Regions from separate parts of the Halopseudomonas salina genome, predicted to be linked through region 1. Evidence: predicted binding sites of a transcription regulator. Region 1 holds the regulator's gene; each other region holds the start of a gene.
What was found. Region 1 encodes FliA, which starts transcription of late flagellar genes. Its sites were predicted from a motif close to CTAAAGTTTNNNNNNNNNNNGCCGNTAA; they were not measured.
Positions count from the first base shown of each region.

Region 2: IEV54_RS15635 (methyl-accepting chemotaxis protein) is a predicted target of FliA. The motif match lies at 3,454-3,481, and genes of this name have one in related genera.
Region 3: IEV54_RS14685 (methyl-accepting chemotaxis protein) is a predicted target of FliA. The motif match lies at 4,734-4,761, and genes of this name have one in related genera.

Region 1 is NZ_BMFF01000003.1:177,517-188,397, reverse strand. Features, by position in the region: gene IEV54_RS08240 (EAL domain-containing protein) at 1-1,167, opposite strand, end outside; gene flhA (flagellar biosynthesis protein FlhA) at 1,418-3,520, shown strand; gene flhF (flagellar biosynthesis GTPase FlhF) at 3,549-4,916, shown strand; gene fleN (flagellar synthesis regulator FleN) at 4,946-5,773, shown strand; gene IEV54_RS08220 (RNA polymerase sigma factor FliA) at 5,770-6,507, shown strand; gene IEV54_RS08215 (chemotaxis response regulator CheY) at 6,724-7,101, shown strand; gene IEV54_RS08210 (protein phosphatase CheZ) at 7,119-7,913, shown strand; gene IEV54_RS08205 (chemotaxis protein CheA) at 7,941-10,223, shown strand; gene IEV54_RS08200 (protein-glutamate methylesterase/protein-glutamine glutaminase) at 10,307-10,881, shown strand, end outside.
Region 2 is NZ_BMFF01000008.1:89,256-100,136, reverse strand. Features, by position in the region: gene IEV54_RS15645 (ABC transporter ATP-binding protein) at 1-579, shown strand, start outside; gene fabI (enoyl-ACP reductase FabI) at 597-1,391, shown strand; gene IEV54_RS15635 (methyl-accepting chemotaxis protein) at 1,549-3,420, opposite strand; gene IEV54_RS15630 (SurA N-terminal domain-containing protein) at 3,607-5,496, opposite strand; gene IEV54_RS15625 (HU family DNA-binding protein) at 5,746-6,042, opposite strand; gene lon (endopeptidase La) at 6,234-8,633, opposite strand; gene clpX (ATP-dependent Clp protease ATP-binding subunit ClpX) at 8,831-10,114, opposite strand; gene clpP (ATP-dependent Clp endopeptidase proteolytic subunit ClpP) at 10,280-10,881, opposite strand, start outside.
Region 3 is NZ_BMFF01000007.1:52,273-63,153, forward strand. Features, by position in the region: gene IEV54_RS14645 (DUF697 domain-containing protein) at 1-188, opposite strand, end outside; gene IEV54_RS14650 (YcjX family protein) at 185-1,543, opposite strand; gene IEV54_RS14655 (NINE protein) at 1,625-2,026, shown strand; gene queD (6-carboxytetrahydropterin synthase QueD) at 2,105-2,470, shown strand; gene IEV54_RS14665 (glutaredoxin family protein) at 2,471-2,842, opposite strand; gene IEV54_RS14670 (DUF3820 family protein) at 2,965-3,189, shown strand; gene IEV54_RS14675 (YcgL domain-containing protein) at 3,222-3,515, opposite strand; gene rnd (ribonuclease D) at 3,512-4,654, opposite strand; gene IEV54_RS14685 (methyl-accepting chemotaxis protein) at 4,820-6,265, shown strand; gene IEV54_RS14690 (ComEA family DNA-binding protein) at 6,302-6,586, opposite strand; gene IEV54_RS14695 (O-succinylhomoserine sulfhydrylase) at 6,744-7,961, opposite strand; gene purF (amidophosphoribosyltransferase) at 8,014-9,519, opposite strand; gene IEV54_RS14705 (CvpA family protein) at 9,570-10,052, opposite strand; gene IEV54_RS14710 (SPOR domain-containing protein) at 10,116-10,691, opposite strand; gene folC (bifunctional tetrahydrofolate synthase/dihydrofolate synthase) at 10,684-10,881, opposite strand, start outside.

The DNA.
Region 1 (10,881 bases):
ATTCAGCAATACCAGTGACGCGGCGGGCCGGCTGCGCAGATCCACCAGCAAGCGCTCACGATTGGGTAATTGGGTCAGTGGGTCGGTGTAGAGGTTGCGCAGCCGCCTGAGAGTGCCGGCGATCATGTATAGGATCAACGCCGACAAAACCACCAGGATACTGCCGATCAATGCCACGATCCGCAGGTTGCTGGCACGCATGGGTAGCAGAACAGCGTCAATCTCCGCCTGGGGGACGCCAATGCCGAAAACCATACCTGCCTGGGTGGCAGAGTAGAACAGGGCAAACTCCTCGCCCCCCACTTCGAGGGTTCGCTGCTCTCGGGGGGGCGTCACACTCGACAACCGGCCCACGGCCTGCGGCACCAGCTGTTGCAGCTGAGCGTCACTGATGGCCGTCATCAGTTGTTGTGCGTGCTCCACATCATCGGCCCGGGCCAGGCTGGACAGGTTGCGGTTCTCGCTGTCCAGCAGAAAGGAAAACGTACCTGGCGTTATGTCTACGCCGCTGATCAGGCGGATGACGTCATCGGCCCGCCAGTCGGTCGAGACAATACCAATGCTGCGACCGGACGCATCCCGCATGGTGGTGCTCAGACTTATTACCACGTCATCGATACGGCGCTTGAAGTAGGCCGCTGTCCAGTAGAAGCGGCGGGCCTGGCCCGTCACCCTGGCGTTATCCAGGTTGTCGACCAGTCGCCGATACCAGGCGCGGTTGACGAATTCGGCGCTGGCACGGGTGGTGATGATCTCCGAACCCTGTCGATAGGCAATCACCCCGACAGGTTGATCGGCTAAAGCCCCCGGTTCGTACCAGACGCCGCTCCCGTGCGCGTCTGGAAAATCATCCAGCCCGTCACGAAGCATCGATTCCAGTCGGGATGCACTTGCGTTGCCCTGTTGTCGCAGCCGATGAAATAGCTCACCGGTACGCGCCAGCCCGACCGTATTCTGCTCCATTTTCTGATGGTGGGCGTTTATGCGGTCCAGATTGGCTTCAAAGGTATCGATGATCTGACGCTGACGCAGGTCGGACATGGCTTGCTGGGCAAAGTCCAGATTCAGCCGCGACATCAACAACATGCCAATGATGAACAGCACCACCAGCAGGCTCAGCACAACCATGATCAGTCGCTGTGTAGGCATGTTAGCGGGCAGCTTCACGGTTGATCTCATGGTGCGGCCCTTGGGCTGATTGGACTGGCAGACAGGGTCGGCTCAAAGGCAGCCCGCTTTTTTGTTGCACTGCAATATTAGCAGCGATCGATCGCCCTCGTTGTGACAGCTATGTGTGATTCTGTGACAAAAAATCGCAGACTGGAACGGAACTTGCGTAGGGTCATGCCAGGCCGTATCTGGCGTCAAATATTTGATCGGGAATGTCGAACGCATGGCAGTGAATCGCACAGAAGTAATGGGGAACATGCGCAGTAACCTGGCGGGGCTGCGCCACGGCAGCCTGGGCGTGCCGATTCTGTTGCTGGTCATGCTCGGCATGATGATGCTGCCAGTACCGCCATTTCTGCTCGACGTGCTCTTTACCTTCAATATCGCGCTTGCGCTAGTGGTGCTGCTGGTCTGTGCCTACGCCCTGCGGCCCCTGGACTTCGCTGTGTTCCCGACCATCCTGCTGGTGGCGACCTTGCTACGCCTGGCGCTGAACGTGGCCTCCACGCGGGTGGTGCTGCTCTACGGTCATGAGGGTGGAGATGCCGCGGGCAAGGTTATCCAGGCCTTTGGTGAGGTGGTGATCGGCGGCAACTATGTGGTCGGTCTGGTGGTCTTCGCGATCCTCATGATCATCAACTTCGTCGTGGTAACCAAGGGCGCCGGACGAATCTCCGAAGTCAGTGCGCGATTCACCCTGGATGCCATGCCCGGCAAGCAGATGGCCATTGATGCCGACCTCAATGCCGGCATTATCGATCAGGAACAGGCCAAGCTACGTCGCCAGGAAGTGGCCCAGGAGGCAGACTTCTACGGCTCCATGGACGGTGCCAGCAAGTTTGTTCGCGGTGACGCGGTCGCCGGTCTGCTGATTCTGTTCATCAACGTCATTGGTGGTCTGGCAATCGGCATCGCCCAGCACGACTTGAGCTTCGCTGACGCCGGACGTATCTACGTGCTGTTGACCATTGGTGACGGTCTGGTGGCGCAGATACCGTCGCTGTTGCTGTCCACTGCTGCAGCAATTATGGTGACCCGCGTTTCCACCTCCGAAGACATGGGCGCGCAGGTCAACCGTCAGATGTTTGCCTCGCCGAAGGCACTGGCGATTGCGGCGGCGATCATGATCGTCATGGGTCTGATTCCCGGCATGCCGCACTTCTCCTTCCTGAGTCTCGGTGCCCTGGCCGCCGGCGCTGCGTATTACATCGCCAACCGCCAGCGTTTGAAGCTGGTCGAGGCGGAAGAAGTGCAGCGCCAGGAAGCGGAAGTGCCCGCTCTGGCTCGCCCTGAAACCCGTGAGCTGGGCTGGGACGACGTCACTCCGGTAGATATGGTCGGCCTGGAAGTCGGTTACCGCCTGATTCCCCTGGTTGATCGCAACCAGGGGGGCCAGCTGCTGGCGCGAATCAAGGGTGTGCGCAAGAAGCTCTCCCAGGACATGGGCTTTCTGATGCCCTCTGTGCATATTCGCGACAACCTGGATCTGTCGCCCAATTCCTATCGCGTCACACTGATGGGCGTGGGTGTGGCGGAGGCCGAGGTGTACCCCGACCGCGAGCTGGCCATCAACCCGGGTCAGGTTTTTGGCGAGATCAAGGGCCTGGCCGGCAAGGATCCGGCGTTTGGTCTGGATGCAGTCTGGATCGAGCCGATGCAGAAGGATCAGGCGCAATCACTGGGTTATACCGTGGTGGACGCCAGCACCGTGGTGGCCACCCACCTCAATCAGATACTGCACAAGCATGCCCACGAACTGCTTGGTCATGAGGAGGTTCAGCAGTTGCTGCAGGTGCTGGCCAAGGCTTCCCCCAAGCTGGCAGAGGAGCTGGTGCCTGGCATCATTTCCCTGTCAGGGCTGCTCAAGGTTCTGCAGGGCCTGCTGCAGGAGCAGGTGCCGGTCCGGGACATTCGCACCATCGCCGAGGCTATCGCCAACCAGCCTGGCAAGAGTCAAGATCCTGGCGCACTGATTGCGGTTGTTCGCGTGGCGCTGGCTCGCTCCATCGTACAAAGCATTGTAGGGCTTGACTCGGAGCTACCTGTGATCACTCTGGAGCCAAGGTTGGAACAGATATTGCTACAGAGTCTACAGAAGGCCGGTCAGGGGGGTGACGACGGCATCATGCTCGAACCGGGCATGGCCGAGAAGCTTCAGCGTTCACTGGCCGATGCGGTACAGCGGCAGGAAGTGCAGGGCAAGCCGGCGATATTGCTGGTAGCGGGACCGGTTCGCGGCATGATGGCCAAGTTTGTTCGCTACGCAGCCCCCGGAGCCCATGTGCTGTCCTACCAGGAAATACCGGACAGCAAGCAGGTCACCATCGTTGCTACGGTCGGCCAAAGCTAATACATACGAATAGAAGGGTGGGTCAGCCATGAAAGTAAAAAGGTTCTTTGCTGCCGATATGCGCCAGGCGATGAAGCTGGTCCGCGAGGAGCTGGGTGCCGACGCCTCGATTATCGGCAACCGCCGGGTTGTTGGCGGCGTGGAACTGACCGCCGCGGTGGACTACGAAGCGCCACGCCTGACTCCGCCCACCCCAGGCCTGAGCCAGGAGCTCAAGAAAACCCAGGAGCGCATCGTCAGCGCCCGGGCTCAGCTTGAGGCCGGCGACCGTTCGACCGAGCAGCCCAGCGTCAATCGGCAGTTGTTTGGCGAGACCATGCGCCAGGCAGTGCGCGATGGCTCGCCTGTTGCCCGCGAGCTGCTCGACAGACTGAATAACGAAATCGCCGACCCGGTCCCCGAGGCGCCCCGCGCCCAGGCAGCACCCACTCGGCAGCAGACTCACTCCGAACCCGAAAGCAGCTCCGGCCTGAGCGCCATGCGCGATGAAATTGCCGGTCTGCGCGAAATGCTCGAAGCGCAGTTGGGTAGCATGGCCTGGGGTCAGGTCAATCAGCAGCGCCCACAACAGGCCAGCCTCTGGCGGCGTCTTACCCAACTGGGCCTGCCAGCCGAATTGAGCCAGAAGCTGCTGCAACTGGTAGCTAACGAAACCAATACGCGCCAGGCCTGGCGGATGCTGCTGGCGCACCTGGCCCACAGCATCCCGGTCATGCGCGAAGAGCTGGTTGATCAGGGCGGCATTGTTGCATTGGTCGGTCCCACCGGCGCCGGCAAGACCACCACCCTGGGCAAGCTTGCCGCACGCTATGTGCTCAAGCATGGCAGCCAGCATGTGGCTCTGGTCACCATGGATACCTATCGCATTGGTGCCCACGAGCAATTGCGTACCCTTGGGCGTATTCTCAATGTGCCGGTGCGCGTGGTTGACGAGCAAAACAGCCTGGCCGATGTGCTTCAGGAATTCTCCGGCAAGCGCCTGGTGCTGGTCGACAGCGCCGGCCTTCAGGCCCAGGACCCGCATCTTCACGGCCAGCTCAATCAACTGGCGGCACTGGGCCATCGTGTCAGCAAGTTGCTGGTGCTGGCAGCAACCAGTCAGTATCAGGTGCTCAAGGCTGCTTATCACACCTACAAGGTCTGTGGCCTCAGCGGTTGCGTGTTGACCAAGGTCGACGAGGCAGCCACTCTCGGAGAAGCATTGGGTCTGGCCATGCAACAGGGTTTACCGGTAGCCTATCTGGCAGATGGCCAGCGCATACCGGATGATATTGCCAAGGCAGTGGGGCATCAGCTGGTCAGCCGCGCGGTCAGTCTGGCGGGCAACGAGGCGCCGGCAGATCAGGCCATGGCAGATGTGTTTGCCGGTATACTACACACCCAGCGGGCAAGCTAACCGAACTTATAAGAAGGTAATCAACGCAGATGGGCAGCAAACATCCGGTTCAGGTTATTGCGGTCACCGGCGGCAAGGGCGGCATAGGCAAGACCAACGTGTCAGTCAATCTCGGCCTCGCACTTGCCGATTTGGGGCGGCGTGTCGTCCTGCTTGATGCTGACCTTGGTCTGGCCAACGTCGACGTTCTGCTCGGACTCAAGGCCAAGGCGACGCTGGCTGACGTGCTGGAAGGAACCTGCGAGCTGCGCGATGTGCTGCTCAACGGCCCCGGGGGGATCCGCATCGTTCCAGCCGCTTCCGGCGCTGCCAGCATGGTCAACCTCAATCCCCAGCAGCATGCGGGTCTGATTCAGGCGTTCAGTGAAATCGGTGACAATATCGATGTGCTGATTGTCGACACCGCCGCCGGAATCGGCGATTCGGTTGTGAGCTTCGTACGCGCCTCCCAGGAAGTTCTGGTGGTTGTCTGCGATGAGCCCACCTCGATTACCGACGCCTATGCGCTGATCAAACTGCTTAATCGTGACCACGGCATGACGCGCTTTCGCGTGTTGGCCAACATGGTTCACACTCCCCAGGAAGGTCGTCTGGTGTTCAGCAAGCTGACCAAGGTCACCGATCGGTTTCTGGATGTGGCCCTGCAGTATGTTGGCGCGGTACCCTACGATGAAAACGTACGCAAGGCGGTGCAGAAACAGCGCGCGGTATATGATGCTTTCCCGCGTAGCAAGGCATCGCTGGCGATCCGCGGGATCGCACAGAAGGTGAACGCCTGGCCATTACCGGCCAATCCACGCGGCCACCTTGAATTTTTTGTCGAGCGCCTGGTGCAACAGACCGGAACAGGCCTATGACCTTAACGGCAGGTGGGGTGAGCATGTATACACGCGCACAGGGTTCCGCGGGTTCCCAGGATCGTCTGGTCGAACAGTTCGCTCCTCTGGTCAAGCGTATTGCCTACCATCTGCTGGGCCGCCTGCCGGCCAGCGTCCAGGTTGATGATCTTATACAGGCCGGCATGATCGGCTTGCTCGAAGCCTCTCGCAAGTTTGACAATTCCAAGGGCGCCAGCTTCGAGACCTATGCCGGTATCCGTATTCGTGGGGCCATGCTCGATGAGGTACGCAAGGGTGACTGGGCGCCACGTTCGGTACACCGCAATACTCGCATGGTCAGTGATGCAGTGCGCGCCGTCGAGTCGCGGCTGGGACGTGATGCCAAGGATCAGGAGATAGCTGCAGAGCTGGAAATGAGTCTTGAGGAATATTATTCGATCCTCAATGATACAGCCGGCAGCAAGCTGTTCAGCTTCGATGACCTGCTCGAATCCGGAACCCGGGCCGACGCACACGGCGACGAAGAGCCCTTTGGCGGGCTGGAGGACCAGCGTTTTCGCCAGGCTCTGGTGGAAGCAATTGACACCCTGCCCGAGCGTGAGCGTCTGCTGCTGTCGCTATATTACGACGAAGAGCTGAACCTCAAGGAAATAGGCGCAGTGCTTGGTGTCAGTGAGTCGCGCGTCAGTCAGTTACACAGTCAGTGCGCAGCGCGGCTGCGCGCCAGGCTGGGCGGATGGCGAAATGATTGATTTTGTGGTCAACATCCGGACAATGCCCACAGAACGAGAATATCGCCTGGCAGTAACAGGTACGAAGACGAACTAATGTCAGCGGAGGCAGCACGATTGGGCCACTCCGGTTACACTGGCGTCAATAAAACGTGAAAGGCTTGTTTGGCCAGTAGCTTAACGGAGTGTGACAACGCACTCTTCCTGGTGTGTACGGAGGTCGACTTGGACAAGAATATGAAAATTCTCATCGTTGATGATTTTTCAACGATGAGGCGCATCATCAAGAATTTGTTGCGCGACCTGGGGTTCACCAACACGGCGGAAGCCGATGATGGCACCTCCGCGCTGCCAATGCTGCAAAGCGGTAATTTTGACTTTCTGGTTACCGACTGGAACATGCCCGGCATGAGCGGCATCGATCTGCTACGTGCAGTACGAGCTGACGAACGCCTCAAGCATCTCCCGGTGTTGATGGTTACCGCTGAAGCCAAACGCGATCAGATCATCGAGGCCGCCCAGGCCGGTGTGAACGGTTACGTTGTCAAGCCGTTTACCGCTCAGGCACTCAAGGAAAAGATCGAGAAGATCTTCGAGCGCGTTCAGGCTAAATAACAACCGGGGTACAGGTTATGGCGTTAAGTAAGGACACCGGCCAGGCTACCGCTCAGGAATACGAACATTCCCTGAAGGACAATGCGCGGCAGTTGGTCGATCTCTTGGAGAAAGGGCAGTTCGGCGAAGCCATACTGGTCATTCACGCGATCAATCAGGCACGCGACCGCGGTCTCTATCATGAAGTGGGGCTGCTGACGCGTGCGCTGCACAACGCCATCGTCAACTTTCAGCTCGATACCAGCCAGGCGCTGGGTGATGATGTTGAAGCCACGCGTATCTCGGATGCCTCGGATCGGTTGGACTATGTCGTGACACTCACCGACAAGGCGGCCAACCGCACCATGGATCTGGTTGACGCCAGTGCGCCTATCGTTGCCAATCTGGGCCAGGAAGCCGCTGCACTGCGCACCGACTGGGAACGTCTGCAGCGACGCGAAATGGCCGCCGGCGAATTCCGCGACCTGTACAAGCGCATGGGTGACTTTCTGGAGAAAACCGAAAGCTCAGCCACCCAGGTCAGCGGTCAGTTGAATGAGATTGTCATGGCTCAGGATTATCAGGACCTCACCGGTCAGGTGATCAAGCGGGTGATTACTCTGGTGCATGACGTCGAGGAAAGCTTGCTGGATCTGGTACGCATGGCCGGTCAGGTGGATCGTTTTGCCGGCATAGAGCATCAGAAAGCCACCCCCGAAGCAAAAAAAGTGTCACCCAAGGGTGAAGGTCCGCAGATTCATGCCGATAAAAGAGAAGATGTTGTCTCAGGGCAGGATGAAGTCGATGACCTTCTGTCCAGCCTGGGCTTCTAATAACAAGCGCTACCCGGGAGTGGATGCATGAGCTTTGATGCGGATGAAGAGATCCTCCAGGACTTTCTGGTTGAGGCCGGAGAGATTCTGGAATTGTTGTCCGAACAGCTTATCGAGCTGGAAAATCGTCCCGACGATACCAACTTGCTCAATGCTATCTTCCGCGGCTTTCATACCGTCAAGGGTGGCGCCGGATTTCTTCAGCTCGACGCGCTGGTAGGCTGCTGTCACATCGCCGAGAACGTCTTCGATATCCTGCGCAAGGGCGAGCGAAAGGTTGATTCCGAGCTGATGGACGTCGTCCTCCAGGCATTGGACAGCGTCAACACCATGTTTGACGAAGTGCGCGAGCGCACCCCGCCAACGCCCGCCGATCCAGCCCTGCTCGAGGCCCTTGCACGACTGGCAACGCCAGCTGCTGACGAGCCCGCAAGCGACCCACTGCCCACCGAAGCCAGTCCGGCGACACCTGAACCGCAGGCCGTCCAGGCGCCGGAAGCGACAGTAGCCGAGGGCGATATTACCGACGATGAGTTTGAGCAGTTGCTCGATGCGCTGCATGGTCCGTCCGCAGATGCACAGCCATCCGGTGCCGTTGCACAGACTGACGCAGTCGCAGCCATTCCGGCTTCCGGCACGGGTGACGAAATCACCGATGACGAATTCGAAGCGCTGCTCGATCAGTTGCATGGCAAAGGCGCAACAACAGCCGCCACCGCCGCCGTTGCCGCCGCGCCGCCGTCTGCACCCGCACCGACGAGTGACGAAATCAACGACGACGAATTTGAAGCGCTGCTGGATGAACTCCATGGCAAGGGTGCAGCCCCGGGTCTTGCGGCCGCCTCCAGTCCCGCTGCCACATCCGCACCGGAGCCCGAAGCGTCAGATCACATAACCGATGACGAATTCGAAGCGCTGCTTGACCAGTTGCATGGGAATGGTAAACCGCCGACAGTGATTGACCCGCAGCCGGCTTCTGCTCCCGCCAAACCGGCGGCTGACGCAAAAAAAGCAGCCAAGCCCGTTGCGAAGGCGGCCAGTCCCGTATCAGCGGCCGCCACCGACACTGCACCGCCAACACCACCTTCTATCCCGCCGGTACCCAAGGACAAGGCCGGGGCTGCCTCCGATAACCCCGCCGTCGAAACCACGGTGAGGGTCGATACCGCCCGTCTTGATGAGATCATGAATATGGTCGGCGAGCTGGTGCTGGTGCGTAACCGCCTGGTGCGCCTGGGCGTGAGCAGCGGCGATGAGGAGCTCAACAAGGCAGTCGGCAATCTTGATGTGGTTACCGCTGATCTGCAGTCGTCGGTAATGAAGACGCGGATGCAGCCGATCAAGAAGGTGTTTGGCCGCTTCCCACGCGTGGTCCGGGATCTGGCGCGTAGCCTGAAAAAGGAAATCAACCTGGACATGATCGGTGAAGAGACCGATCTGGACAAGAATCTGGTCGAGGCTCTGGCCGACCCCCTGGTGCACCTGGTGCGCAACTCGGTCGACCACGGTATCGAGCTGCCCGCCGAACGGGAAGCCGCGGGCAAGCCGCGTACCGGCAAGGTAGTGCTGGCCGCCGAACAGGAAGGCGATCACATCCTGCTGACGATTACCGACGATGGCCGTGGTATGGACGCCGAAGTGTTGCGCGCCAAGGCAGTCGAGAAGGGCATGATGGACAAGGAGGTTGCCGATCGTCTGACCCAGAGCGAATGCTTCGATCTGATTCTGGCACCCGGTTTCTCGACCAAGACCGAAATTTCCGACGTATCCGGCCGCGGTGTCGGTATGGATGTGGTCAAGACCAAGATCTCCCAGCTCAACGGCACCATTGGCATCACTTCCACCAAGGGCCAGGGTACGGTGATTGCGATCAAGGTGCCCCTGACCCTGGCGATCATGCCGACCCTGATGGTGATGCTGAACGATCAGGCCTTTGCTCTGCCGCTGGTCAGCGTGAACGAGATCTATAATCTGGACCTGTCGCGCACCAACGTGGTGGACGGACAGGAGGTCATCATCGTCCGTGACAAGGCCCTGCCGCTGTTCTTTCTCAAGCGCTGGCTGATGCCGGGTGTCGAGGATACTTCAGACCGTTCCGCCGCCAGCGTGGTTATCGTCTCGGTGGGTACGCAGCGTGTCGGCTTCGTGGTCGATCAACTGGTCGGTCAGGAAGAAGTGGTGATCAAGCCGCTGGGACGCATGCTGCAGGGCACTGCCGGCATGTCCGGCGCGACCATTACCGGTGACGGTCGTATTGCGCTGATTCTGGATATCCCCAGCCTGCTCAAGCGTTACGCGCGCCGCAGTTAGTCGGCATGGTCGCGCATTAAATGGATACAGGCACGCTGCCGTCCGGCAGTGTGCCCTTCAGGTTTCAGGAGAGCAGATAGCCTATGGTAGTCAAGGTGCTGGTGGTGGACGACTCCGGGTTTTTCCGTCGCAGGGTGACGGAAATCCTGGCGGGCGACCCGCAGATCAAGGTAGTCGGCACCGCATCCAACGGGCGCGAAGCCGTGGACCAGACCCTTGCATTGCGTCCAGACGTGATCACCATGGATTACGAGATGCCGGTGATGGATGGCATAACGGCCGTGCGCGAAATCATGCAGCGCTGTCCCACCGCGGTTCTGATGTTCTCGTCGCTGACCTATGAGGGCGCGCGGATCAGTCTCGACGCTCTGGATGCCGGCGCCGCAGATTACCTGCCAAAGAATTTCGAAGATATCTCGCGCAATCCGGACAAGGTCCGGCAGTTGCTCTGCGAGCGGGTACATACCCTGGCCCGCACCAACCGGCGCTCACTGGGTCTTGGCGGATCGGGCTCCACCTCAGCGTCGGCCTCCCTCGCCACCCCGGCTCCGGCTCCCTCTACAGGCGCTACCTCCGCCCGGCCCGGGTTGCGTCCCGCTGAGCCGGCAACACCACGGCCCGCACCCACACCTATACGTAATAGCCCGCCGCCGCGCAA
Region 2 (10,881 bases), on a different contig from region 1:
AGCCAGAATGCGGTAAGGCCGATGCGCCGGCAGTTTCAGGTGGTTTTTCAGGATCCTTTCGGCAGCCTCAGTCCTCGCATGTCGATTGCCCAGATCATCAGTGAAGGGTTGGAGATCCACGGCATTGGCAATGCTGAAGAGCGTGAGAAAATGGTTATTCAGGCCCTGCAGGAAGTGGGTCTGGAGCCTGCCAGCCGCCACCGCTACCCCCACGAGTTTTCCGGTGGGCAGCGGCAGCGGGTAGCTATAGCCAGGGCTCTGGTACTCAAACCATCCCTGATTCTGCTGGATGAGCCCACCTCGGCGCTTGATCGCACCGTACAGGGCCAGGTAGTCGAGTTGCTCCGCGACCTGCAGCACAGGCACAATCTGAGTTACTTGTTCATCAGCCATGACCTGGCAGTGGTCAGAGCCCTCAGCCACGAGCTGATGGTGATACGTCAGGGTGAAATCGTCGAACAGGGTTCGGCCAGGGAGATATTTTCCTCACCGCAGCATGAATACACGCATCAGCTGCTCGAGGCCGCCTTTGCCAGACCGGTATCCGTCAACACGGCCAAAGACACACAGGCCAAGTAGAAAAACAGGAAACAAGCATGGGATTTTTAAGCGGTAAGCGCGTACTCATCGTTGGCGTAGCCAGCAAATTGTCCATTGCCTCGGGTATCGCTTCGGCAATGCACCGCGAAGGCGCAGAGCTGGCGTTCACCTACCAGAATGACAAGCTCAAGGATCGCGTCGAGAAGTTTGCGGCGGAATGGGGCTCAGGGCCCGAGCTGTGCTTCCCCTGCGATGTGGCGGATGATGCCCAGATCGAAGAGGCATTTGCCCAACTGGCAAAAAAATGGGATGGCCTGGATTGCATAGTGCATTCGGTCGGCTTCGCCCCTGGTGACCAGCTCGACGGCGACTTTACCGCTGTGACTACACGCGAGGGTTTCCGTATTGCCCACGATATCAGCGCCTACAGCTTCGTTGCCCTGGCCAAGGCCGGTCGTGAACTGATGAAGGGCCGCAATGGCAGCCTGCTGACCCTGTCCTATCTGGGCGCTGAGCGCACCATGCCGAACTACAACGTGATGGGCATGGCCAAGGCTAGCCTCGAAGCCGGCGTGCGTTATCTGGCCACCAGCCTGGGCCCGGAAGGAACACGCGTCAATGCGATCTCCGCTGGACCGATCCGCACCCTGGCTGCATCCGGTATCAAGAGCTTCCGCAAGATGCTTTCGCACAACGAAAAGCAGACCCCGATGCGCCGCAACGTAACCATAGATGAAGTCGGTAACGCCGGCGCTTTCCTGTGCTCGGATCTGGCATCCGGCGTGTCCGGTGAAATCATGTACGTGGATGGCGGCTTCAACATCACCGCCATGGGTAATCTGGAAGACTGAGCCGTTTGCGATGGTCGTCTAGAGGACGGCCCCTTTTGCAGCAGCCATCAGAATAGCGGTTTGCCTGACTCCAGGGCCTGAGCTCGGCAAGTTACCGAACTCAGGCCTTTTTTGTTTCAGGTCTGCGCCCTGATGCCGTCAGTAACGGGAACATTGCTCAGATCCGGAAACTGCCGACCAACTGCTGCAGATGCTCAACCTGTTGCTCCAGAGAGCGACAGGCGCGCAGAGTGGCCTGCAGGTTCTCCACCCCTTCCTGATTCAGTGTGTTGATATCAGTAATATCCACGTTCAGGCTTTCTATGACCGAAGTCTGCTCTTCGGTAGCAGTAGCTACTGACTGGTTCATATTGTCAATCTCACCAATGCCACTACTGATGTCGGCCAACCGTTGACCCGCCTGACTTGCCACCGTCACCGTGTGCTCACTGAAACGCTTGCTTTCGTCCATGGCCTGCACCGCGCTCGCCGCATCGCCACGCAAATCAACGATCATTTCGTGGATCTCTCGGGCTGAGCTCTGCGTGCGGTGCGCCAGATTACGCACTTCATCAGCCACAACAGCAAATCCACGACCGGCCTCACCCGCACGCGCCGCTTCAATGGCCGCATTCAGCGCAAGTAGATTGGTTTGCTCCGAAATGCTCTGGATGACATCCAGAATCTTGCCAATATCCGCTGTTCTGGTATTCAGGGCCTGGATGCTGACACTGGCGTTGTCGATCTTGCCTGACAGGTCGCGCATTGCCTGAACTGTTTCGGCAACAACCGCACTGCCCTGCTCCGCACCACCGCGCGCCTTGCTGGCCTGACTGGAGGCATCAGCGGCATTGCGGGCGATTTCCTGGGCAGCAGCGCCCAATTCATTAATGGCCGCGGCCACGCTGTTGGTCCGACTCGATTGCTCATCGGAACTGGCCAGATTTGAGTTCGAGGCATCAAGCACTCGTAGTGCCACGCTGTTGAGCTCGCCACTGGTGGAGGAAACCTGCTTGATCGACGCATGAATACGCTCGATGAACTGGTTGAATGCAGCAGCCAGGGTACCGAATTCGTCCTGACTGGTGACAGGGAGTCGCTGTGTCAGATCACCTTCACCCTGGGCAATATCCCCCAATGCCGCGCTCAGCGTCTTCAATGGTCGCAGCAAATACCGCATCAACAACCCCAGGAGCAGAACAATACTCACAATCGCGACCAGCGACGCAATCAGTGCAGAGACGCGAAACCGGGTCAGGCTGGCGAATGCCGCATTCTTGTCTACTGAAAGCCCCACATACCAATCGACACCCGGTAGACCCACTACAGGCAGAAAGGTCACCAACCGTGGATGCCCTTGAAGATCCACTTCCGCCAAGCGGTTATCGAGAACAGGACTGCTCCCGGTATAGATGTCACTGAGCCGCTGCATTTGCAAATTGGTATCCGGGTGGACCAACACAGTGCCATTGCTACTCACCAGGAAAGCGTGACCCATGCCGTTGAAGTCCAGGGCATTGATAATGCCCGACACTTTCTGCAGATTCAGGTCTCCTCCCACTACGCCGCTACCCGAAGGCGTGGCTACGGTGATAATCAAATCACCGGTGGCTGCATCCAGATAAGGTTCGGTAAGAGTGGTAGCACCCAGCTTTTTAGCTTCACTGTACCAGGGCCGGGTTCTGGGATCGTAGTCAGCGGGCATTTCCGACTCAGGTCGCATGGTAAAGCTGCCGTCAGTCTCACCCAGATAACTGAAGTCGAAGGTTTGCTTCAGAGTGCGCTGTTCAAGCAATTCAACCCGACGACTGCCGTCATCTGCAGCCAGGTTGGTCGCGAGACTTTCCATAAGTAAAATCCGGCCGGACAACCAGTTACTGATATTTTCGGCGGTTAGGCTGCCGGCGTCGGTAAGGTAGGTTTGCAGACTTTCCTGCAATGTCTTGCGCTGGATGTAATCGTTGTAGACTGCAAAGGCCAGAAAGACGGACACCACCACAAGGCAGGCAGCCGTCAATATTTTATGACTGAAGCGCAAATGCATGGACATGGCAGCGATGCTCTTTAGGAGGGGCTTCTTAAGTTAACGCAGCTCTGTACTGAAACTTTAGCTTTATTTGCTAGCGCAGGATTCTGCGCAAGTCAAATCAACAAAAAAAAGCCACTCCCATGACAGGAGTGGCTTTTTTTGGCCAGGCTTTTACGGGTAGGCGGCCGCTATTGACCGCCTTGATTCTCAGAAACGCTCTACGTCAGCCCGCTCTTGAAGGCTTTCCTGCAGCGCAGTGAAATCCTGTTGCCCGGTCTGCCCAGCAATGTACCGCTTGTAAAGGTCGCTTTCAGCCGAAGCCTCTAGTGACTCCGGCGTAGCTACGCCGCGCAGCTCAACAATCCACTGACTGCCGTCAGCCTGACGGGCGTGACCATATACAGAGTCACCCTCAGACGGACGCGGCATGGCGAAGACATTACGCAACAGCATCTGCGGCAACTCGTTGTTGGACCTGTTGATGGCTTCATGGCTTTCCCAGGAAGCAGCGAGCTGCTCGGCCACTTGCTGAGGCTCTGTGCTATTGGACTCCAAGGCCGTTACCAGCTCTTCAGCCTGTCCACGGGTTTGCTCTACGGCTTTCTGGAAACTCAGGGTATCGGCTATATCGGCAGATACCTCTTCGAGTGGCCGCTGCTTGGCTCGCATGTGTTCTTTCACCCTGATCACTACGGAAGTATCGGCATCGAGTTCCAGTAGCTGGCTGTTCAGGCCGTCCTGCAGGACCTCCTCCTCAAAAGCAGCAGTCATGACCCGCGGGTTGGCTGCCAGACCTTCACCACCTTCGCGGCCGACCGGGCCGATAGTTTCAACTTCAAGTCCCAGGGCACGCGCCGGTTCGGCAAGGTCTGGAGACTCATAAGACAGATTGGCCAGCTCACGGGAAGCCTCGACGTAGCGACGCTCTACCTGCTCGGCTTTCAACTCCGCCACCAGCCCTTCGCGCATGGAATCCAGGCTGGGCATTTCCGGCGCAGCCATACCTGTAAGCTTGATCAGGTGGTAACCAAAACTGGTGCGAACCGGGTCAGACACCTCGCCCTCTTCCAGTGCAAAGAGCGCATCATCAAACTCCGGATCAAAGCTACCCCGCACGGTGTAGCCCAGGTCTCCACCGCTAGCAGCGGTACCGATATCGTCGGATACTTCCTCGACCAGTTGGGCAAATTTTTCACCGGCATCCAGTCGCTCCCGAGCAGCTTGCGCCTGTTCGAGGGCCTGTTCTTCGCTGACCTCGTCTGTCACCTCTATGAGGATATGCGAAGCGCGACGCTGCTCTGTCAAGTTGCCGATCTCACGCTCATACAGGGCCTGCAAAGCCTGTTCGTCGACTTCTACCTGCTCGAAGAAGTCGTTTCGCGACAGCTCCAGCACCTCCAGCACAACCTGTTCTTCGGTCATGAACTGATCTGCATTGGCGGTGTAATAGGTTTCGATTTCCTCTTCGGCCACATCGATTTCATCACGCAGGATGGGCAATTCAATTACGGCGAAATCGCGGGTCTGCTCTTCCAGGCGAGCGAGTTGCAGCCGCTCGGTCCGGGTAGCAAAAGCTGTGGCTTCAAATGCATTGCGTAACTGAGCAAGCAACAACTCCTGGCGAACCAGGTCGCGAAACGCCAGACGTGAACCCAACCCCATATTGCGGATGACAATATCGAACCGGTTGGCATCAAACTCACCCTCTACCTGAAAATCCGGGGTGGAGAGGATCAACTGATCGATCATGGGCTCTGAAATGCGCAGATCAAAATCCCGAGCCCCCTCGACCAGCACCGCTCGCTCGATCAGACCATCAAGCACCGACTGACGCAGTAACCCATCGTCAATCATATTGGGGTCGAAGTTGTCGTTAAGCTGCTGCAGTTGCTGCACCAGCTGGCGACGCTGCAGTGCGACGGCTTGCTCCAGCTCGAACTTGGTGATTTCTGTCCCGTTGACCGCGGCAGCATTCTGATCGTTGCTACCGAAACGGCTAATGGATTCCCAGCCGGTCAAAGCGAAAATCAGCACAATGACGCCTACGATCACCTTGGCGACCCAGCTTTGCGCATTGTCCCTCATTTTTTGCAGCATCTTGCCCCCGAAACCCTAGTCATCTACAGCCACCCTATGGCGCTGCCTGTACCGCCGATCATTGATCGCCGGCCTGTTATTCTTTGGTAAACAAAAAAGGCGCATCAAGGATGATGCGCCTTCTTGGAAACTGACCGAACCACATGAGTGGAAGCTTGCCTCAACAGCGATTGTAGCTGCGCCTGGCTATGGTTCGAAGTAGATACCAGGGCTTGCGCCCCGACACAGACAATCAGTAACTGGACGCGCTCAGTTCACAGCGTCCTTCAGTGCCTTACCCGCTTTGAAACCCGGAATCTTGGCGGCGCTGATTTCAATCGGCTTGCCAGTCTGTGGGTTGCGGCCGGTGCGAGCAGCGCGATCCTTGACAGCGAAAGTACCAAAACCAACCAGCACTACCGAATCACCAGCCTTCAGGGCGTCGGTGATGGACTCGATGACGGCGTCAAGAGCACGGCCAGCTGCAGCTTTAGGAATATCGGCGGAAGCGGCAATGGCATCAATCAATTCAGACTTGTTCACTCTAAGTCCCCTTATTAATTTCAAATGAGTTGTTAGTCGTTTTGTAAGCTTGTGGTCTTAGCAAAGCTGTGGCCAGTCAGCATACCTGCGAAGGTCGAAGCACGCTTTATAGCAAGCGGTCAAAAACCGTGTCAAGGAATGCCTGTGGTACCCCCGGTCCGCTCGCGAACAGATTACCCTGTTGGATGACTGTTCGGAAGCGGACCGCTGCTACCTCAGTGGGTACTGATACGCTTTTTCGTATCGGTAGTCTGATTGTCATCCTTTGCAACCATCTCTTCAACCCCTTCTTGCAAGGGCTCCGGCACGTATTGCAGCGCAATCTGCAATACTTCGTCAATCCATTTCACCGGCTTTATCTCAATATCCTCCTTGATGTTGTCGGGGATCTCCTTGAGATCCCGAATATTATCGTAGGGAATGATGACTGTCTTGATTCCACCGCGATGCGCCGCAAGCAGCTTTTCCTTGAGACCACCAATCTGCAGAACCTGTCCGCGCAGGGTGATTTCTCCGGTCATGGCTACGTCTGCCCGGACCGGAATACGGGTCAGGGCTGACACCAGCGCCGTGCACATACCAACGCCGGCACTGGGGCCGTCCTTCGGCGTAGCCCCTTCCGGAACGTGGATATGGATATCGTGCTTCTCGTGGAAGTCTGCACCCAGACCCAGGCTACTCGCACGGCTACGAACCACTGTCAGGGCCGCACTGATGGATTCCTGCATGACATCACCCAGAGAGCCAGTCTTGATCTGGCGGCCCTTACCGGGCACCACAGCGGCTTCCAGGCTGAGCAGCTCGCCACCAACCTGGGTCCACGCAAGGCCGGTCACCTGACCAATCTGATCGGCCTCCTCGGCCAGTCCGTACTTGAACTTGCGTACCCCGAGCAATTCTTCCAACAGATCGCCATCGACCACCACCTTGTCCTTGGCCTTGCTGCCAACCTGTGTTCTGACCACCTTGCGGCACAGTTTGGCGATCTGTCGTTCCAGTCCACGCACACCGGCTTCGCGGGTGTAATAACGAATAATGTCGCGCAGGGACTCGCGGGTGAATGTCAGCTCGTCTTTCTTCAACCCGTTGTTCTTGATCTGCTTGGCAACCAGATAACGCTCGGCGATGTTGATCTTTTCATCCTCGGTGTAACCGGGAATGCGGATGACCTCCATACGGTCAAGCAACGGCGCGGGAATATTCATCGAGTTGGCGGTACAGATGAACATCACGTCGGACAGATCGTAATCAACTTCGAGGTAATGATCGTTGAAGTTGTGATTCTGCTCGGGATCAAGCACCTCGAGCAAAGCCGATGAGGGATCACCGCGCATATCGGCGCCCATCTTGTCGATTTCGTCGAGCAGAAACAGCGGGTTCTTGACTCCGGCCTTGGACATTTTCTGAATGACCTTACCCGGCAGCGAGCCGATATAGGTACGCCGGTGACCGCGAATCTCGGCTTCATCTCGCACGCCCCCCAGGGCCATGCGGACAAACTTGCGATTGGTCGCCCGGGCCAGGGATTCACCCAACGAGGTCTTGCCCACACCCGGAGGGCCTACCAGGCAGAGCACAGGGCCCTTCAGTTTACGTACGCGCTTCTGCACCGCCAGATACTCGAGAATACGCTCCTTGACCTCCTCAAGACCGTAGTGGTCGGCATCCAGGACTGCTTCGGCACGTTCGGGGTCATTGCGTACCTTGCTGGCCTTTTTCCAGGGCACATTGGCCAGCCATTCGATGTAGGAACGCACAACTGTCGCCTCAGCAGACATGGGCGACATCATCTTCAACTTGTTCAACTCGGTGGTCGCCTTGGCGAGAGCTTCTTTGCTCATGCCGGCAGCGTCGACCTTGGCCTTCAATTCGTCGAATTCGTTGTTGCCATCCTCGCCGCTGCCCATCTCTTTCTGAATGGCCTTCATTTGCTCGTTCAGATAGTACTCGCGCTGGCTACGTTCCATCTGCTTCTTGACGCGACCGCGGATGCGTTTTTCTACCTGAAGCAGATCGATCTCACTGTCTAGCACGCCTAGAACATGCTCTACGCGCTCTCGCAGAGGCAGGATCTCCAATATCTCCTGCTTCTGATCCAGCTTGAGAGTCAGGTGGGCGGCCATGGTGTCAACCAGCCGTCCGGCCTCTTCGATACTGGACAGCGATGACAGCACTTCAGCCGGCACCTTTTTGCCCAACTGCACAAACTGCTCGAACTGACTCATCAGACTGCGAATCAGCACTTCAGCCTCGCGGGCATCCAGCTCGCTTTCATCAAGGGGTGTTGCGCGGGCGACCTGATAGGTGCCCAGCTCATCTACCTGTTCGATGCGTGCACGCTGCTCGCCCTCGACCAGCACCTTGACGGTGCCGTCGGGGAGCTTGAGCAGTTGCAGGATCGTCGCTACGGTGCCCAGGCTGTAGATACCATCCTGGCCCGGATCATCCTCGCTGGGGTCACGCTGGGCTACCAGCAGAACCTGCTTGTCGCCGGCCATCGCCGCTTCCAGCGCCTCGATGGATTTGTCGCGGCCCACAAACAGCGGGATGACCATGTGGGGGTAAACCACTACATCGCGTAGCGGCAGGAGCGGAAATTCGCTAGGTGTCGTCATGGCTGAAACTCGCTTGCTGGGGGGCGCAATAATCGACCGCACCCGTAATAAAAATGTCCATGAATTTAAAGATGGGGGCAGCGCACGGAAAAAACAAGCCGCTGAACATACTGCGATACAAGAGAGCACTGCCCACCGGTCTGCAAAAAAAACGCCCGGCCCCCTCTCGGGAACCGGGCGTCGTCAGCCAGCGGACATTATTCGTCCGGCATGGCCTTGGGTGGCTTCTCGCTTGAATCGTAGATCAGCAGCGGCTTGGCATCACCACCAATCACGTTTTCATCGATTACCACCTTGCTGACATGCTCTGCCGAGGGAATGTCATACATGGTATCGAGCAGCACATTTTCCAGAATCGAACGCAGGCCACGGGCACCGGTTTTACGTTCCAGAGCCTTGTTGGCGATCGCCTTGAGAGCATCGGTACGAAACTCCAGGTCCACACCTTCCATCTCGAACAGACGCGCGTACTGTTTGGTCAGCGCATTTTTCGGTTCAGTAAGAATCTGGATCAAGGCAGCTTCGTCAAGCTCATCCAGGGTCGCAATAACAGGCAGACGGCCAACGAATTCCGGAATCAGACCAAAGCGGACCAGATCCTCGGGCTCAACGCCCTTGAGGGTCTGACCGACCTTCTTGCCCACGTCCTGGCTGCGCACCTTGGCACTGAAACCGATACCGCTCTTTTCGGAACGGTCGCGTATGACCTTTTCCAGGCCCGAGAAAGCACCGCCACAGATAAACAGAATGTTGCGTGTGTCGACCTGCAGGAACTCCTGCTGAGGGTGCTTGCGACCACCCTGGGGCGGTACGGAAGCGACGGTGCCCTCAATGAGCTTGAGCAACGCTTGTTGAACGCCTTCACCGGAAACATCACGGGTGATGGACGGGTTATCGGATTTACGTGAAATCTTGTCGATCTCGTCGATATAGACAATACCCATCTGGGCCTTCTCTACATCGTAATCGCACTTCTGCAACAGCTTCTGAATGATGTTCTCGACGTCCTCACCCACATAACCGGCTTCGGTCAGAGTGGTCGCATCGGCAATAGTGAAGGGCACGTTCAACAGCCGCGCCAACGTCTCGGCCAGCAGTGTCTTGCCCGAGCCGGTCGGCCCGATCATCAGGATGTTGCTCTTGCCCAGCTCGACGTCGTCCTTGCCTTCGCGCTGATTAAGGCGCTTGTAGTGGTTGTACACCGCTACAGACAATACTTTCTTGGCCCGTTCCTGGCCGATCACGTACTGATCGAGGATGCCACAGATCTCCTTGGGCGAAGGCAGCTTGGCACCACTGCTTTCAGCCTGGCTTTCCTGTACTTCCTCACGGATTATGTCGTTGCATAAATCCACGCACTCATCACAGATGAATACGGAGGGGCCGGCAATCAGCTTGCGCACTTCATGCTGGCTTTTGCCGCAGAAGGAGCAATACAGCAGCTTGCCGTTGTCGTCACCCTTCCCAGTCATATCGGTCATCTAAAACCCCTGCTTACGTTCACTCTTGTCCACAAAGATGGGGGCATTAACCCCACTTTGCAAGTGCAACACTGTCAATACGGACCGGCACCCACTCTGGGAGCCAAGCCAGGCAAACCACAAGACTTTCCCCCGAAAGCATGTGGGTTGCCTTTCAGACTCGTATTACTCAGTCATTTCGCGACGATCCATAACCTTGTCGATCAACCCATAGGTAGCGGATTCTTCGGCACTCATGAAGCGGTCACGGTCGGTATCGCGTTCAATTACTTCCATGCTCTGGCCGGTATGATGGGCCAGGATACGGTTCAGCTTTTCGCGGATATTGAGGATCTCCTTGGCGTGGATCTCGAAATCCGACGCCTGACCCTGAAAGCCACCCAGTGGCTGGTGAATCATCATTCGGGAATTGGGCAACGCAAAGCGCTTGCCCGGCTCTCCCCCGGCCAACAGGAAGGAGCCCATGCTGGCCGCCTGGCCGATGCACAGGGTGCTTACGTTGGGCTTGATGAACTGCATGGTGTCGTAGATTGCCATACCCGCCGTGACTGAACCGCCGGGCGAGTTGATATACAGATGGATGTCCTTGTCCGGATTTTCCGATTCCAGGAACAGCAACTGGGCCACGACCAGATTGGCCATGTAGTCCTCTACCTGCCCTACAAGGAAGATCACACGCTCCTTTAGCAGACGAGAATAGATGTCGTAGGAGCGCTCGCCCCGAGCTGACTGCTCGACAACCATGGGCACCAGACCGCCCGCTGCCT
Region 3 (10,881 bases), on a different contig from region 1:
CGCGGCCACGGACTCAATGGCGGCGCATTGTGAATGCCGGTAGGCATAGGCACCGGCGTTCCGGTTGAACGGGAGTGATATTCAACCTCTTCCAATACCCGCGCATCCTGTTGAGATTGCTGCGGTGCCGGCTCCCATGTCTCGAGAATTCGCGGCCCGTCCTGCTGTTTCTCTCGATCGGTCTTCATGGCTGGCGACCCTCCAGAATCCACCCGGCCAGCTCATCCATGCGAAAATGCGGGAAGGGTTCATTCCGGTGCAGGCCCGAAGGCGGCCGAAGATGCAAGAGACTGGGGCCCGCAAACTTCAGATCCAGCGGCAGGTGCGAAGGCACCGTAACGGGTTGATAGCGAATGAACGCGGTCTGGCCAACCAGCCCTCCAATCATCGTTTCACCTTCCTGATCCGCAGCCCTGATGGCCGCCAGGGGGAAGCCCTGCACCTCTACACCCCCGTGTCGCACTTCAGAAATACTATCGGTTACCAGGTCTTCCAGGCATTGTTGCAGTGACCGCTGCTGGGCCGGAGCAACCTGGTCCACCTTGGTGGAGCAGATAGCCATGCGGCTTATGCTTGGACTGAACAGGCGCTGCAACAGCGAATTGCGTCCATAACGGAAACTGCCCATGACCTCTTCGAGTGCCAGCTTCAAATCCGCCAGTGCCGCTTGTCCTGCCTGCATGGGTGTCAGCATGTCTACCAGGAGAATTTGCCTGTCGAGCTGCCTGAAATGCGCATCGTAAAATCCTTTTACGACAAAGTCCCGGTAGTAGTTGAAACGCTCCTTGCATTGCGCCCACCAACTCCCGGCGGGACCCTCGCTGTAACGGTTGGCACTCAGCAGGGGCACGAACATCAGCATATCTGCGGCAATGCCGCTACCCGGCAACAGGAATCGTCCCGGTTGATTACGCGACAGGCCACCCTCAGTACGGCAACGGAGCATGAATGCCGTCCAGTCAGCTGTCAGTTGGCTCAGCAGAGCCGGATCATGCACTGCGGCCGGATCGATATTTCTCAGCCTGTCGCGCAAATCGCCCGCTAGTGATTGCCGAGGTTCGCTGTCAAGCAACGCCTGCATCTGCTCGCACCACTGTCCATATTCGAGCCCCAGCAACGGCAGATCGAGCAGCCACTCGCCGGGATAATCCAGGAGCTCGATACGTAGCGAACGATTACCCTGCAGGGATTTCAGCAAGCCCTCGGGCCGGAACTGCAGATCAATCACGACCCGCGCGAGATCTGCCGTGGAGGAAGGCCATTGCGCAGGGCTGGATGCCAACGCGCCAAGCGCTTCGAGATAGGGGAACGGCCGTGTCACCCCTTCGCGTTGCCAGCGTACGGAGGTCAGCCGATCAAAAGGCGCGCGCCTGGCCAGCAGACCGCGCTGATGATTTTCCAGCTGATTGATCAGGCTGGTGATGAAGGTGGTCTTGCCCGCACCACTCAGACCGGTAACACCGACCCGCACAGTGTGGCTGCCCAGGCGTGTAATCCTGTCCTGAGCTTTTTTGATCCAGTTCACAGTTTCGGCAGTCGCCATGCATATGCCCCGATAATCATTTATGGTCTACCCTCATTCACAGTATCGCACAGTCACCCATTCGATTAGAGGTCGGCCCTGATGGCCTATTCAGACACGCACAGCAAGACTATCGGCTACCTTCTATGGATCTTCGGTTTCATGGGAGCACACCGCTTCTACTATGGCAGGCCCATTACCGGCACCATCTGGTTCTTTACCCTCGGCTTCTTTCTGATCGGCTGGATTGTCGATCTATTCCTGATCCCCTCAATGGACCGCAGCGCTGACCGACGCTTCCGCAGTGGCCCGGTGAATTTCAATCTGACCTGGGTGCTGCTGACATTTCTGGGTATTTTCGGCGCCCACCGCCTCTACATGGGCAAATGGATCACTGCCATACTGTATTTTTTCACCGGCGGGCTGTTTTTGTTGGGTGTGCTGTACGACTACTGGACACTCAATGAGCAGATTTCCACGCGCAACATGCAGCGTGAATGGTAGCGTCCGGAACGCTGTGGGTATCGAACCTGGTGGGGTAGAATTGCGGCCCTCACCCAGCCCTAGCATGAAGGTAGCCCTATGGAAATATTCAAGGAATTCACGTTCGAGTCGGCTCATCGTCTCCCGCATGTGCCCGAAGGGCACAAATGTGGCAGGCTGCACGGACATTCGTTTCAGGTCGGGGTACATATACAGGGCGATCCTGACCCGCATACTGGCTGGATCAGGGACTTTGGTGACATCAAAGCCATATTCAAGCCTATCTATGAGACCCTCGATCACAACTACCTGAATGATATCCCCGGTCTGGAAAACCCCACAAGCGAGATTCTGGCGCAATGGATCTGGCGGGAACTCAAGCCGCTACTGCCGGAACTCTGTCAGATCACCATCAGAGAAACCTGCACCAGCGGCTGCATCTACCGCGGAACCGGAACCTTGTAATCAGGCAGTAGCGAAGCGGTCCTCAAGGTAGGCACCAATCACCTTTGATTCATACAGCCAGGTTACTTTACCTTCTTCCTCGATTCGCAGACATGGCACCTTGATTTTGCCACCCTCCTCGAGCAATGCCTGACGATCCGCGGGATTGTTTTTGGCATCCTTGAGGGTCACAGGCACATTTAACCGGTGCAGGGTACGGCGGGTGCGAACGCAAAAGGGACAGGCCCTGAACTGATAAAGGGCCAGGCCAGCAGCGGCCTGCTCTACCGCAGCCTGATTTTCGGCTGACCGTTTCATCTTTCTCGGACGGGTAATGAAGTCGAGAAAGATGATCAGATTACCCAGACCTGTTCGCAATGCTTTAACTATCATATTGGTTCCTGTTACCTGTGAGTGATGGTTGACGTGCAATGGCCACAGGGTACGCGAGTTTCCTCTTGCCGGCTTCCTGTGCAGATACTGGTAAACTGTGATTTTGTAACCGAGAGAGAACGATGGCTCCAGAAGATCTGCTATTGCTGGTGACCAGGGAAATGCCCTTCGGAAAATACCAGGGCCGTAAAATCGCGGATCTGCCGGGGCATTATCTGAACTGGTTTGCACGTGAAGGTTTTCCGTCCGGCGAAATCGGACGGCTGCTGGCCCTGATGCAAGAAATCGATCACAACGGCCTGAGCTACCTGCTCGACCCCCTGCGTTCAGAGCCACGCCAGTATTGAACCAACTTGCAGCCCCGGCTGAACAGGAAACTTCAGATCGGGTCGTTGCGGTACAGCAGTTCATCGGGTAGATGGATCAGATACTCATCTTCCCTGGGTGGCATCTGCAGGTGGTATCCCTGGGATTCCAGATTGGCCAGTACCTTGTGGATATCCTCCCGAGCCAATGTCCGCTGCTCGGTCAGCACCAGATCCATGGCCAGCTCGGCCGCGCCAAACAACTGCATGAGTGACTCGGGAAGTTCAGCCATATCGGTCTTGCGCGGCACATACAGGTACATGCCCTGCTTGCGCTTGCTACGGTAGATAGAGCACATCACTTTCATGAATTGGCATCCCTGGCATTGGCGATAGCCAGTAACTCTTCTCCCATCAATTCACGTCGCCAGCCAATGAATTCCTCCGGGAGAGTATAAGGCCCAGCGGGAAAGCCGGTTCTCACCAGCGCTTCAGTGATTTTCTTGCGCAACACTATTTCGGGCGCGATATTCAGACGTTCGGCATGGGCCTGCCCCACCTTGCGCAGGGCCTTGAGCAGCCCGTTGGCATCGGCAGGGAGTGGCTCAGGCAAACGCTCAGGCCACTCACTTGGAGGCACATTCTGTCCCTGGCGGATAAGCTCGAGAATTTCGCTACCATGCTGACGCACCGTACGTGGATGCATGTCCTCAATACGTGCCAACGCTTGCAGATTATCAGGCTGACGCTGGGCAAGCGGACACAAGGTACGCTCACGCAGCATGCGGTTGCGGGCCTGGTCACGCTCGCGCGCCTCACGCTCACGCCAGGTGGCGAGCACTTTGAGAACCGCAAGTTCATTAGGCTTCAGACGCCAGGCCTGCTTAACGTTGATGAAGGCCGTTTCCGGCTCCTGGATGCGCTGTGCTGCGGCCACTTGTTCGGCCGTATCCTCGAGCAACCACGGGGTCAGGCTGGCCGCTTCAATACGGGGGGCCATTAGCTGATAGAGTTCGGCAAGATGCACCGCGTCGGCCGCGGCATAGCGGAGCTGAGATTCACTCAGCGGGCGTTGCAACCAATCAGAGCGGGTTTCTTCATTGGACAGATCGATATCCAGCAACGCCTTGACCAGGCGTGAATACCCCATGGAAAAACCCATGTTCAGATAGGCTGCGGCCAGTTGGGTGTCAAACAACGGGGCCGGAGCCACGCCGCATAGCTTCAGGAAGACTTCGATGTCCTCACTACACGAGTGCAGAACCTTGATAACGCTGGGGCTTTGCAATACCTCGACCAGCGGGGACCAATCGCTTATTGCCAATGGATCAACGAGAAACGCTTGCCTACCGTCACTAACCTGAATCAGGCCTGCAATCGGATAGAAGGTTTCAGTACGCTCAAACTCGGTGTCTACTGCGACGTACGAAAGCTTCAGCCACTGTGAGCACCAGTGGGCTAATTCAGCATCCTGATTGATCATCAGGGGTTCAGGCGATTGGGTCATATCAGCATGTTCCTTTTTCAGTCGCGCAGTATAACCGATCAGTGACAGCTACGCGGCGCCTGAAAACTCATACATTGCGGTCAAGTTTGACCCGCATCAACCGATATCAACGTAAGGGCTCTATAATCGCGCCCCGGTACACAACAACACCCCTTGGGAGCAGGCATGGTCTTTCTTCAACATATTCCTCTGAAATACAAGTTCTGGGCCGTCAATGCCGTCGCCTTTGCCAGCACCCTTGTTCTAGTGCTCGTCGCCCTGATGGTTGAACGGCAAAGTCTGCAGGACCAGCGCCGGGATATGGGTCAGGCCCTGATACAAGCCTCCTATGACAAGACTGCATTTCCATGGTTGCAAGCTCTGACGCCCCCAGCGGCCATGCAAGCCGGCTCACGCACTTTCTCGACTCCCACATGGATTCCGGCAGAAGAACTGGGCTCAAAAGAGGCCGATGCGTTTACCGGCGCATGGGCCCTCAATAGCGAAGGTGATCTTCGCCTTATGGGGGTGCAGCGCATTGATTTTTTTGAACTGACAATGGCTCGAGCCCCCCTGTATGCCGTCGCCGTATTCGTGTTGATGCTAGCCGTACTCGTGGTGTCACAGCTACTGATCAGCTTTATTACCCGACATATCATTGCGGTACGAGACATCATGCTTGCCGTACAGGAACGTGGTGATCTCACGCTGCGTGCCCAGGCGAATAGCCGGGACGAAATCGGCTCCATCGCGCGGGCCTTCAATGCGATGCAGGCATCCCAGCAACAGGTAGTGGGCGCTGTACGCAAGGCCGCAGAGCAACTCGATCAAGGCGCCTCCGAGCTGGCCCAGGTAATGAGTCGCGTGCGCGACGGCATGATAAGCCAGCAGGGTGAAACAGACATGGTCGCCGCTGCGGTAAACGAGATGAGTGCAACGGTGCAGGACATCGCCTCCAACAGCTCGAAGACCCGGGACCAGTCCCTGCAGGCTGATGACCTGGCACGTAACGGACGCGACCAGGTTGCGCGGGTCAGCAGCACGATCGCGGGCCTGGCAACCAGTATCGAGCGCTGTACCCGGCATATGGAAACCCTACAGGGCCACAGTCAAGAAATAAGCGGGGTGGTAAACGTGATTCGCAGCATCGCCGAGCAAACCAACCTGCTGGCGCTCAACGCTGCGATCGAAGCTGCCCGCGCCGGCGAGTCGGGGCGCGGCTTTGCTGTCGTGGCCGACGAGGTGAGGGCACTGGCTCAGCGTGTGCAGAGCTCTACCGACGAAATCCAGAGAATGATCGAGGCCCTGCAGGGCGGCACAACAGATGCAGTGCAGGATATGCAAGCCAGCGCAGGCCTTACAAGGGAGTCCGTGGAGCAGAGCAACGAGGCGGGACAATCTCTGGCAGTTATTACCACGGCCGTAAGCCAGATTCGGGATGGCAATAGTGAGATCGCTTCCGCCGTTGAGCAGCAAAGTCAGGCGGCAGAAGCTATTACTCAAAGCATCGTACATATTCGGGATGTAACCGAGAGAACGGTCGAGCAGACCTTGTTAAGCGCCTCTACCAGCGAACAGCTGGCGGGACTGGCCCATCAATTGAGTGATTCGGTGAGCCGATTAAGGACCTGAACTCACCACCCTGGGTGGCGAGTTCGGCGCCTGTAGTTACTCCAGAGCGATGCGCGCTTCATTTTTCTTGATGGTAGCGGGCCCGATTCCATTGACCTGGGCCAGGTCACCGACAGCCGCGAAGTTACCGTTTTCTTCCCGGTAATCGACAATCGCCTGCGCCTTGGACTCACCTACTCCCTGCAACACTTCAGCCATCTCGGCAGCACTGGCCTGGTTGATGTTCACGCTGACCATAGAAGTTTCTGCGGGCTCTGCCATAGCTGGCAAGGTCAAAAGAGCAGAAAGGGAAAGGCACAGTGCCAGAAAGATATTTTTCATTGGATATTCTCCTTGTGAGTTTGATGCCGCACTGCCGGGTACTGCATGGCAGGCTTGACCCGCTTCCCTGCGGCTCGACCAACTTAAAACAGCATCATCACAATACAAATATCTTTTTCGCACTAATGTGAAACGTTTGGCAAAACATACCTGATAATTACAATGAAAGAGCTGACAGCCCTCGCTGCAGATCAACCTGCAGGTCCTCCACCTCTTCCAGACCGATGGCAAGCCTGATCAGGTTTTCCTTGATTCCCGCGGTGGCGCGGGTTTCTGGAGAAAGTCGTCCATGGGTAGTGGTAGCAGGATGGGTAATAGTCGTTTTGCTGTCGCCCAGGTTGGCAGTAATAGACATGAGGCGCGTTGCATCGATAAAACGCCATGCCGCAGCGCGATCACCGCGCACTTCGAAACTCACGACGGCACCGAATGCCTTCTGTTGAGTTCGGGCAAGCTCATGCTGGGGGTGGCTAGGCAAACCGGCGTAATACACATGTTCTACTTCCGGCTGAGCCTCCAGCCACTCCGCCAGATACTGGGCGCTCGCACAGTGTGCCTGCATGCGCAGGCGCAAGGTTTCCAGACCCTTGAGAAATACCCAGGCGTTAAACGGGCTCAGCGTCGGCCCTGCCGTGCGCAAAAAACCCACGACTTCCTGCATGTGCTCTCGTCGGCCAGCAACAAGTCCGCCCAGACACCTACCCTGACCATCGATGTATTTGGTAGCAGAATGAATGATCAGGTCTGCACCCAGTTCCAGCGGTTTTTGCAGGGCCGGGGTACAGAAACAGTTGTCCACCGCCAACAGTGCACCCTGCTCTCTGGCAATCCCGGCAAGGCCACGGATATCAACCAGCTGAGCCAGAGGATTGGAGGGGGACTCGACAAAAAACAAACGCGTATTGGGCTTGCACGCCGCTTTCCACCCCCCCAGGTCAGTCAATTCCACATAGCCATATTCCAGACCGAAACGCTTGAAGTACTTGTCAAACAGGCTGACTGTGGCGCCAAAAACGCTCCGTGAAACGAGCACATGATCGCCGGCAGAGCACAGACTCATGATCATGGCCATTATGGCGGCCATGCCGGAGGCGGTCGCCACCGCCTGCTCGGCGCCCTCAAGTGCGGCCATACGCTCCTCGAAGGTACGCACGGTCGGGTTCATATAGCGTGAATAGACATTGCCCTTAGCCTCGCCAGCAAAACATGCAGCGGCGTCAGCAGCGCTACGAAACACATAGCTTGAGGTCAGAAACAGTGCTTCGCCGTGCTCCGCCTCGGGCCCCCGGCGCTGACCCGCCCGCACCGCGAGCGTGTCGAATCCGGCATTTTCAAGGTCACTGTCGAGTCGACCAGCATCCCATTCTTCAGTCATATCAGACTCACTTGTGCTGTCGGTGCCTGTTGATTGGTACCGAGTCCTTGGTCTAGTTATTGTGCAGCTCGATCACCGCGCTGCCCATTTCGCTGGTCGACATGGCTGCGTCGTTACGCGCCTGTTCGATCTTGCCAAGATATGCCTCGTTCACGTCCCCGGTCACATAATCACCGTCGAATACCGAGCAATCGAAACGGGTGAGCTTAGGATTACCCTCGCTTACCGCATCGATCAGATCTGGCAGATCCTGATAAATCAGCCAGTCTGCGCCAATCAGTTCAGCAACTTCGTCGGTAGTACGGCCGTGAGCGATAAGCTCATGGGCACTAGGCATATCAATGCCATATACGTTCGGAAAGCGCACCGCAGGTGCCGCAGAACAGAAATACACCTTGGCAGCGCCCGCCTCGCGGGCCATCTGGATGATTTGCTTGCAGGTAGTACCGCGCACAATCGAATCGTCAACCAGCAAGACGTTCTTGCCACGAAATTCGAGCTCGATGGCATTCAGCTTCTGACGCACGGATTTCTTCCGTGCAGCCTGTCCGGGCATGATGAAGGTGCGACCGATATAACGGTTCTTGACGAATCCCTCGCGGAATTTCACGCCCAGATGATTAGCCAGCTCTACGGCTGAGGTGCGACTGGTATCGGGAATCGGGATCACAACATCGATACCGTGATCCGGTTTCTCACGAAGTATCTTCTCCGCCAGTTTTTCACCCATGCGCAGTCGTGCTTTATAGACCAGCACGTTGTCTATCATGGAATCGGGACGAGCCAGATAGACATGCTCGAAGATGCAAGGCGAGTAACTGGGGTTTTCAGCGCACTGGGCAGTATGCAGCTCGCCCTTGTCGGTGATATATACCGCCTCGCCCGGCTCAAGATCCCTTATCAGGTCAAAGCCAAGCACGTCCAGCGACACACTTTCAGAAGCGATCATGTACTCGGTACCGTTTTCGGTTTCACGCTTGCCGAAGACGATGGGGCGAATCGCATGGGGATCACGGAACCCGACCACGCCATAGCCGGTCACCATTGCGATGGCCGCATAGCCGCCGGTACAGCGGGCATGAACGGCGCGCACTGCATTGAAGATATCTTCTTTGCCTGGCTGCAGTTTGCCCCCGCGAGCCAGTTCGTGGGCAAACACGTTTAGTAGTACTTCCGAATCGGAATTAGTGTTCACATGACGCAGATCCGACTCGTAAATTTCCCGCGACAACTGTTCGACGTTGGTCAGGTTGCCGTTGTGAGCCAGAGTAATACCGTATGGGGAATTCACATAAAACGGCTGAGCTTCGGCCGAACTCGAGGATCCGGCGGTCGGGTAGCGCACGTGACCTATGCCCATGGTGCCCACCAGCCGCTGCATATGCCGCTGATGAAAGACGTCCCGGACGAGCCCGTTATCCTTGCGCAAATGGAGCCGGCCCCGATCACAGGTTACGATGCCGGCGGCGTCCTGGCCACGATGTTGCAGCACGGTCAGAGCGTCATACAGTGACTGATTGACGTTCGACTTGCCCACTATGCCAACAATGCCACACATGCCTCAATACCTCTTTTGCGTACTACGCTTTCTGCTGATAAGCGCAAGAATCAGCGACCGAAAAAACCGAGAATCATATTCTTGGACCAGTCGGCCACCAGAAGAAAATGGGGGATCAGTTCGGACTGCCGCCACCACACATCACCTTCGACAGGGGCAAGGCTGAGCAGGCCCACTGCGACGACAATCAATAGCGCGCCGCGTGCGGCGCCAAAAATCATGCCGAGAAAGCGATCCGTGCCGCTCAGCCCTGTCACACGGACCAACTGGCCGATCAGATAGTTGATCAGGCCGCCGAGTAACAGCGTCAAAATAAAGAGGATACTGCAGGCAACAATAACGCGGATGGACGGAGTCTCGATGAAGGGCGAGAGATGACCTGCCAAGGCCCCACCGAACATCCAGGCAATGAGCCCGGCAATAACCCATGTCAGCAGGGACAGCGCTTCCTTGACGAAACCTCTGGCCAGGCTGATCAGGGCCGACACGGCAATGATGGCAATAATGGCCCAATCGATCCAGCCTAGCGTCACGACGTACCACCCGAAAAAGAACAGGCCGATATTCTAACAGAGCCCCTGCCCGCTTCGGAACCGCTATCTCTTGCCTGTACCGACGTCATAGGCTGTAACCAGTCCTTGCATGCCGTGTCTTTTTGCCAACTCGTCGCGAAGTTTTGTGGCACCGGCCCGGTCAATCAGTGGGCCGACAAATACACGGGTAATGTCGCTGCCATCCACCCTGGCAGACAGGGTATAGGCGTTGTAGCCCTGGGAAACCAGAGTATCGCGCAACGCTTCTGCATTGGCGGCGCCACTGAAACTACCCAGCTGTACGACCCAGCTACCTTCGGCAATGGCCGGGGCTGCCACTTCGGGCTCGGGCGGCTCGGGGACAGGCTTGGTCTCGACCTGTGCCGGAGATGTAACGGGCTGTTCGGGATTCTCGACTATTTCACCGGGAGGAGGAATGTCCGGAACAGGCTCCGGCTCGGGCATCTCTATTGGCGCCGCAGTTCTTATCTCGGTTTCATCCATAACCGGCGCCTCGGGTACTTCCACCTCTACCCGCACCGTTTCATCCTGCCCGGACAGGAGCATCGGCAGAAAGACCACTGCCGCTATGATCAGCACCAGTGCACCTATCAGACGCTGCTTCAATTTGTCATCCATTGCTCACTTCCCGTGTCTGTTCATCCAGCCAGAGTATGGCGGCTGAAACGCAGAAAAACGACCCGAATATCACAATTTCGGTACTTGCTGGCGTATTTTCCAACACCTGTTCGAGAGCCGCGGGTACTGATTCGAAGGCTTCGACGCGCTCACTCAACGCTGTCAAATGGGTTACCAGCTCGATATTCGG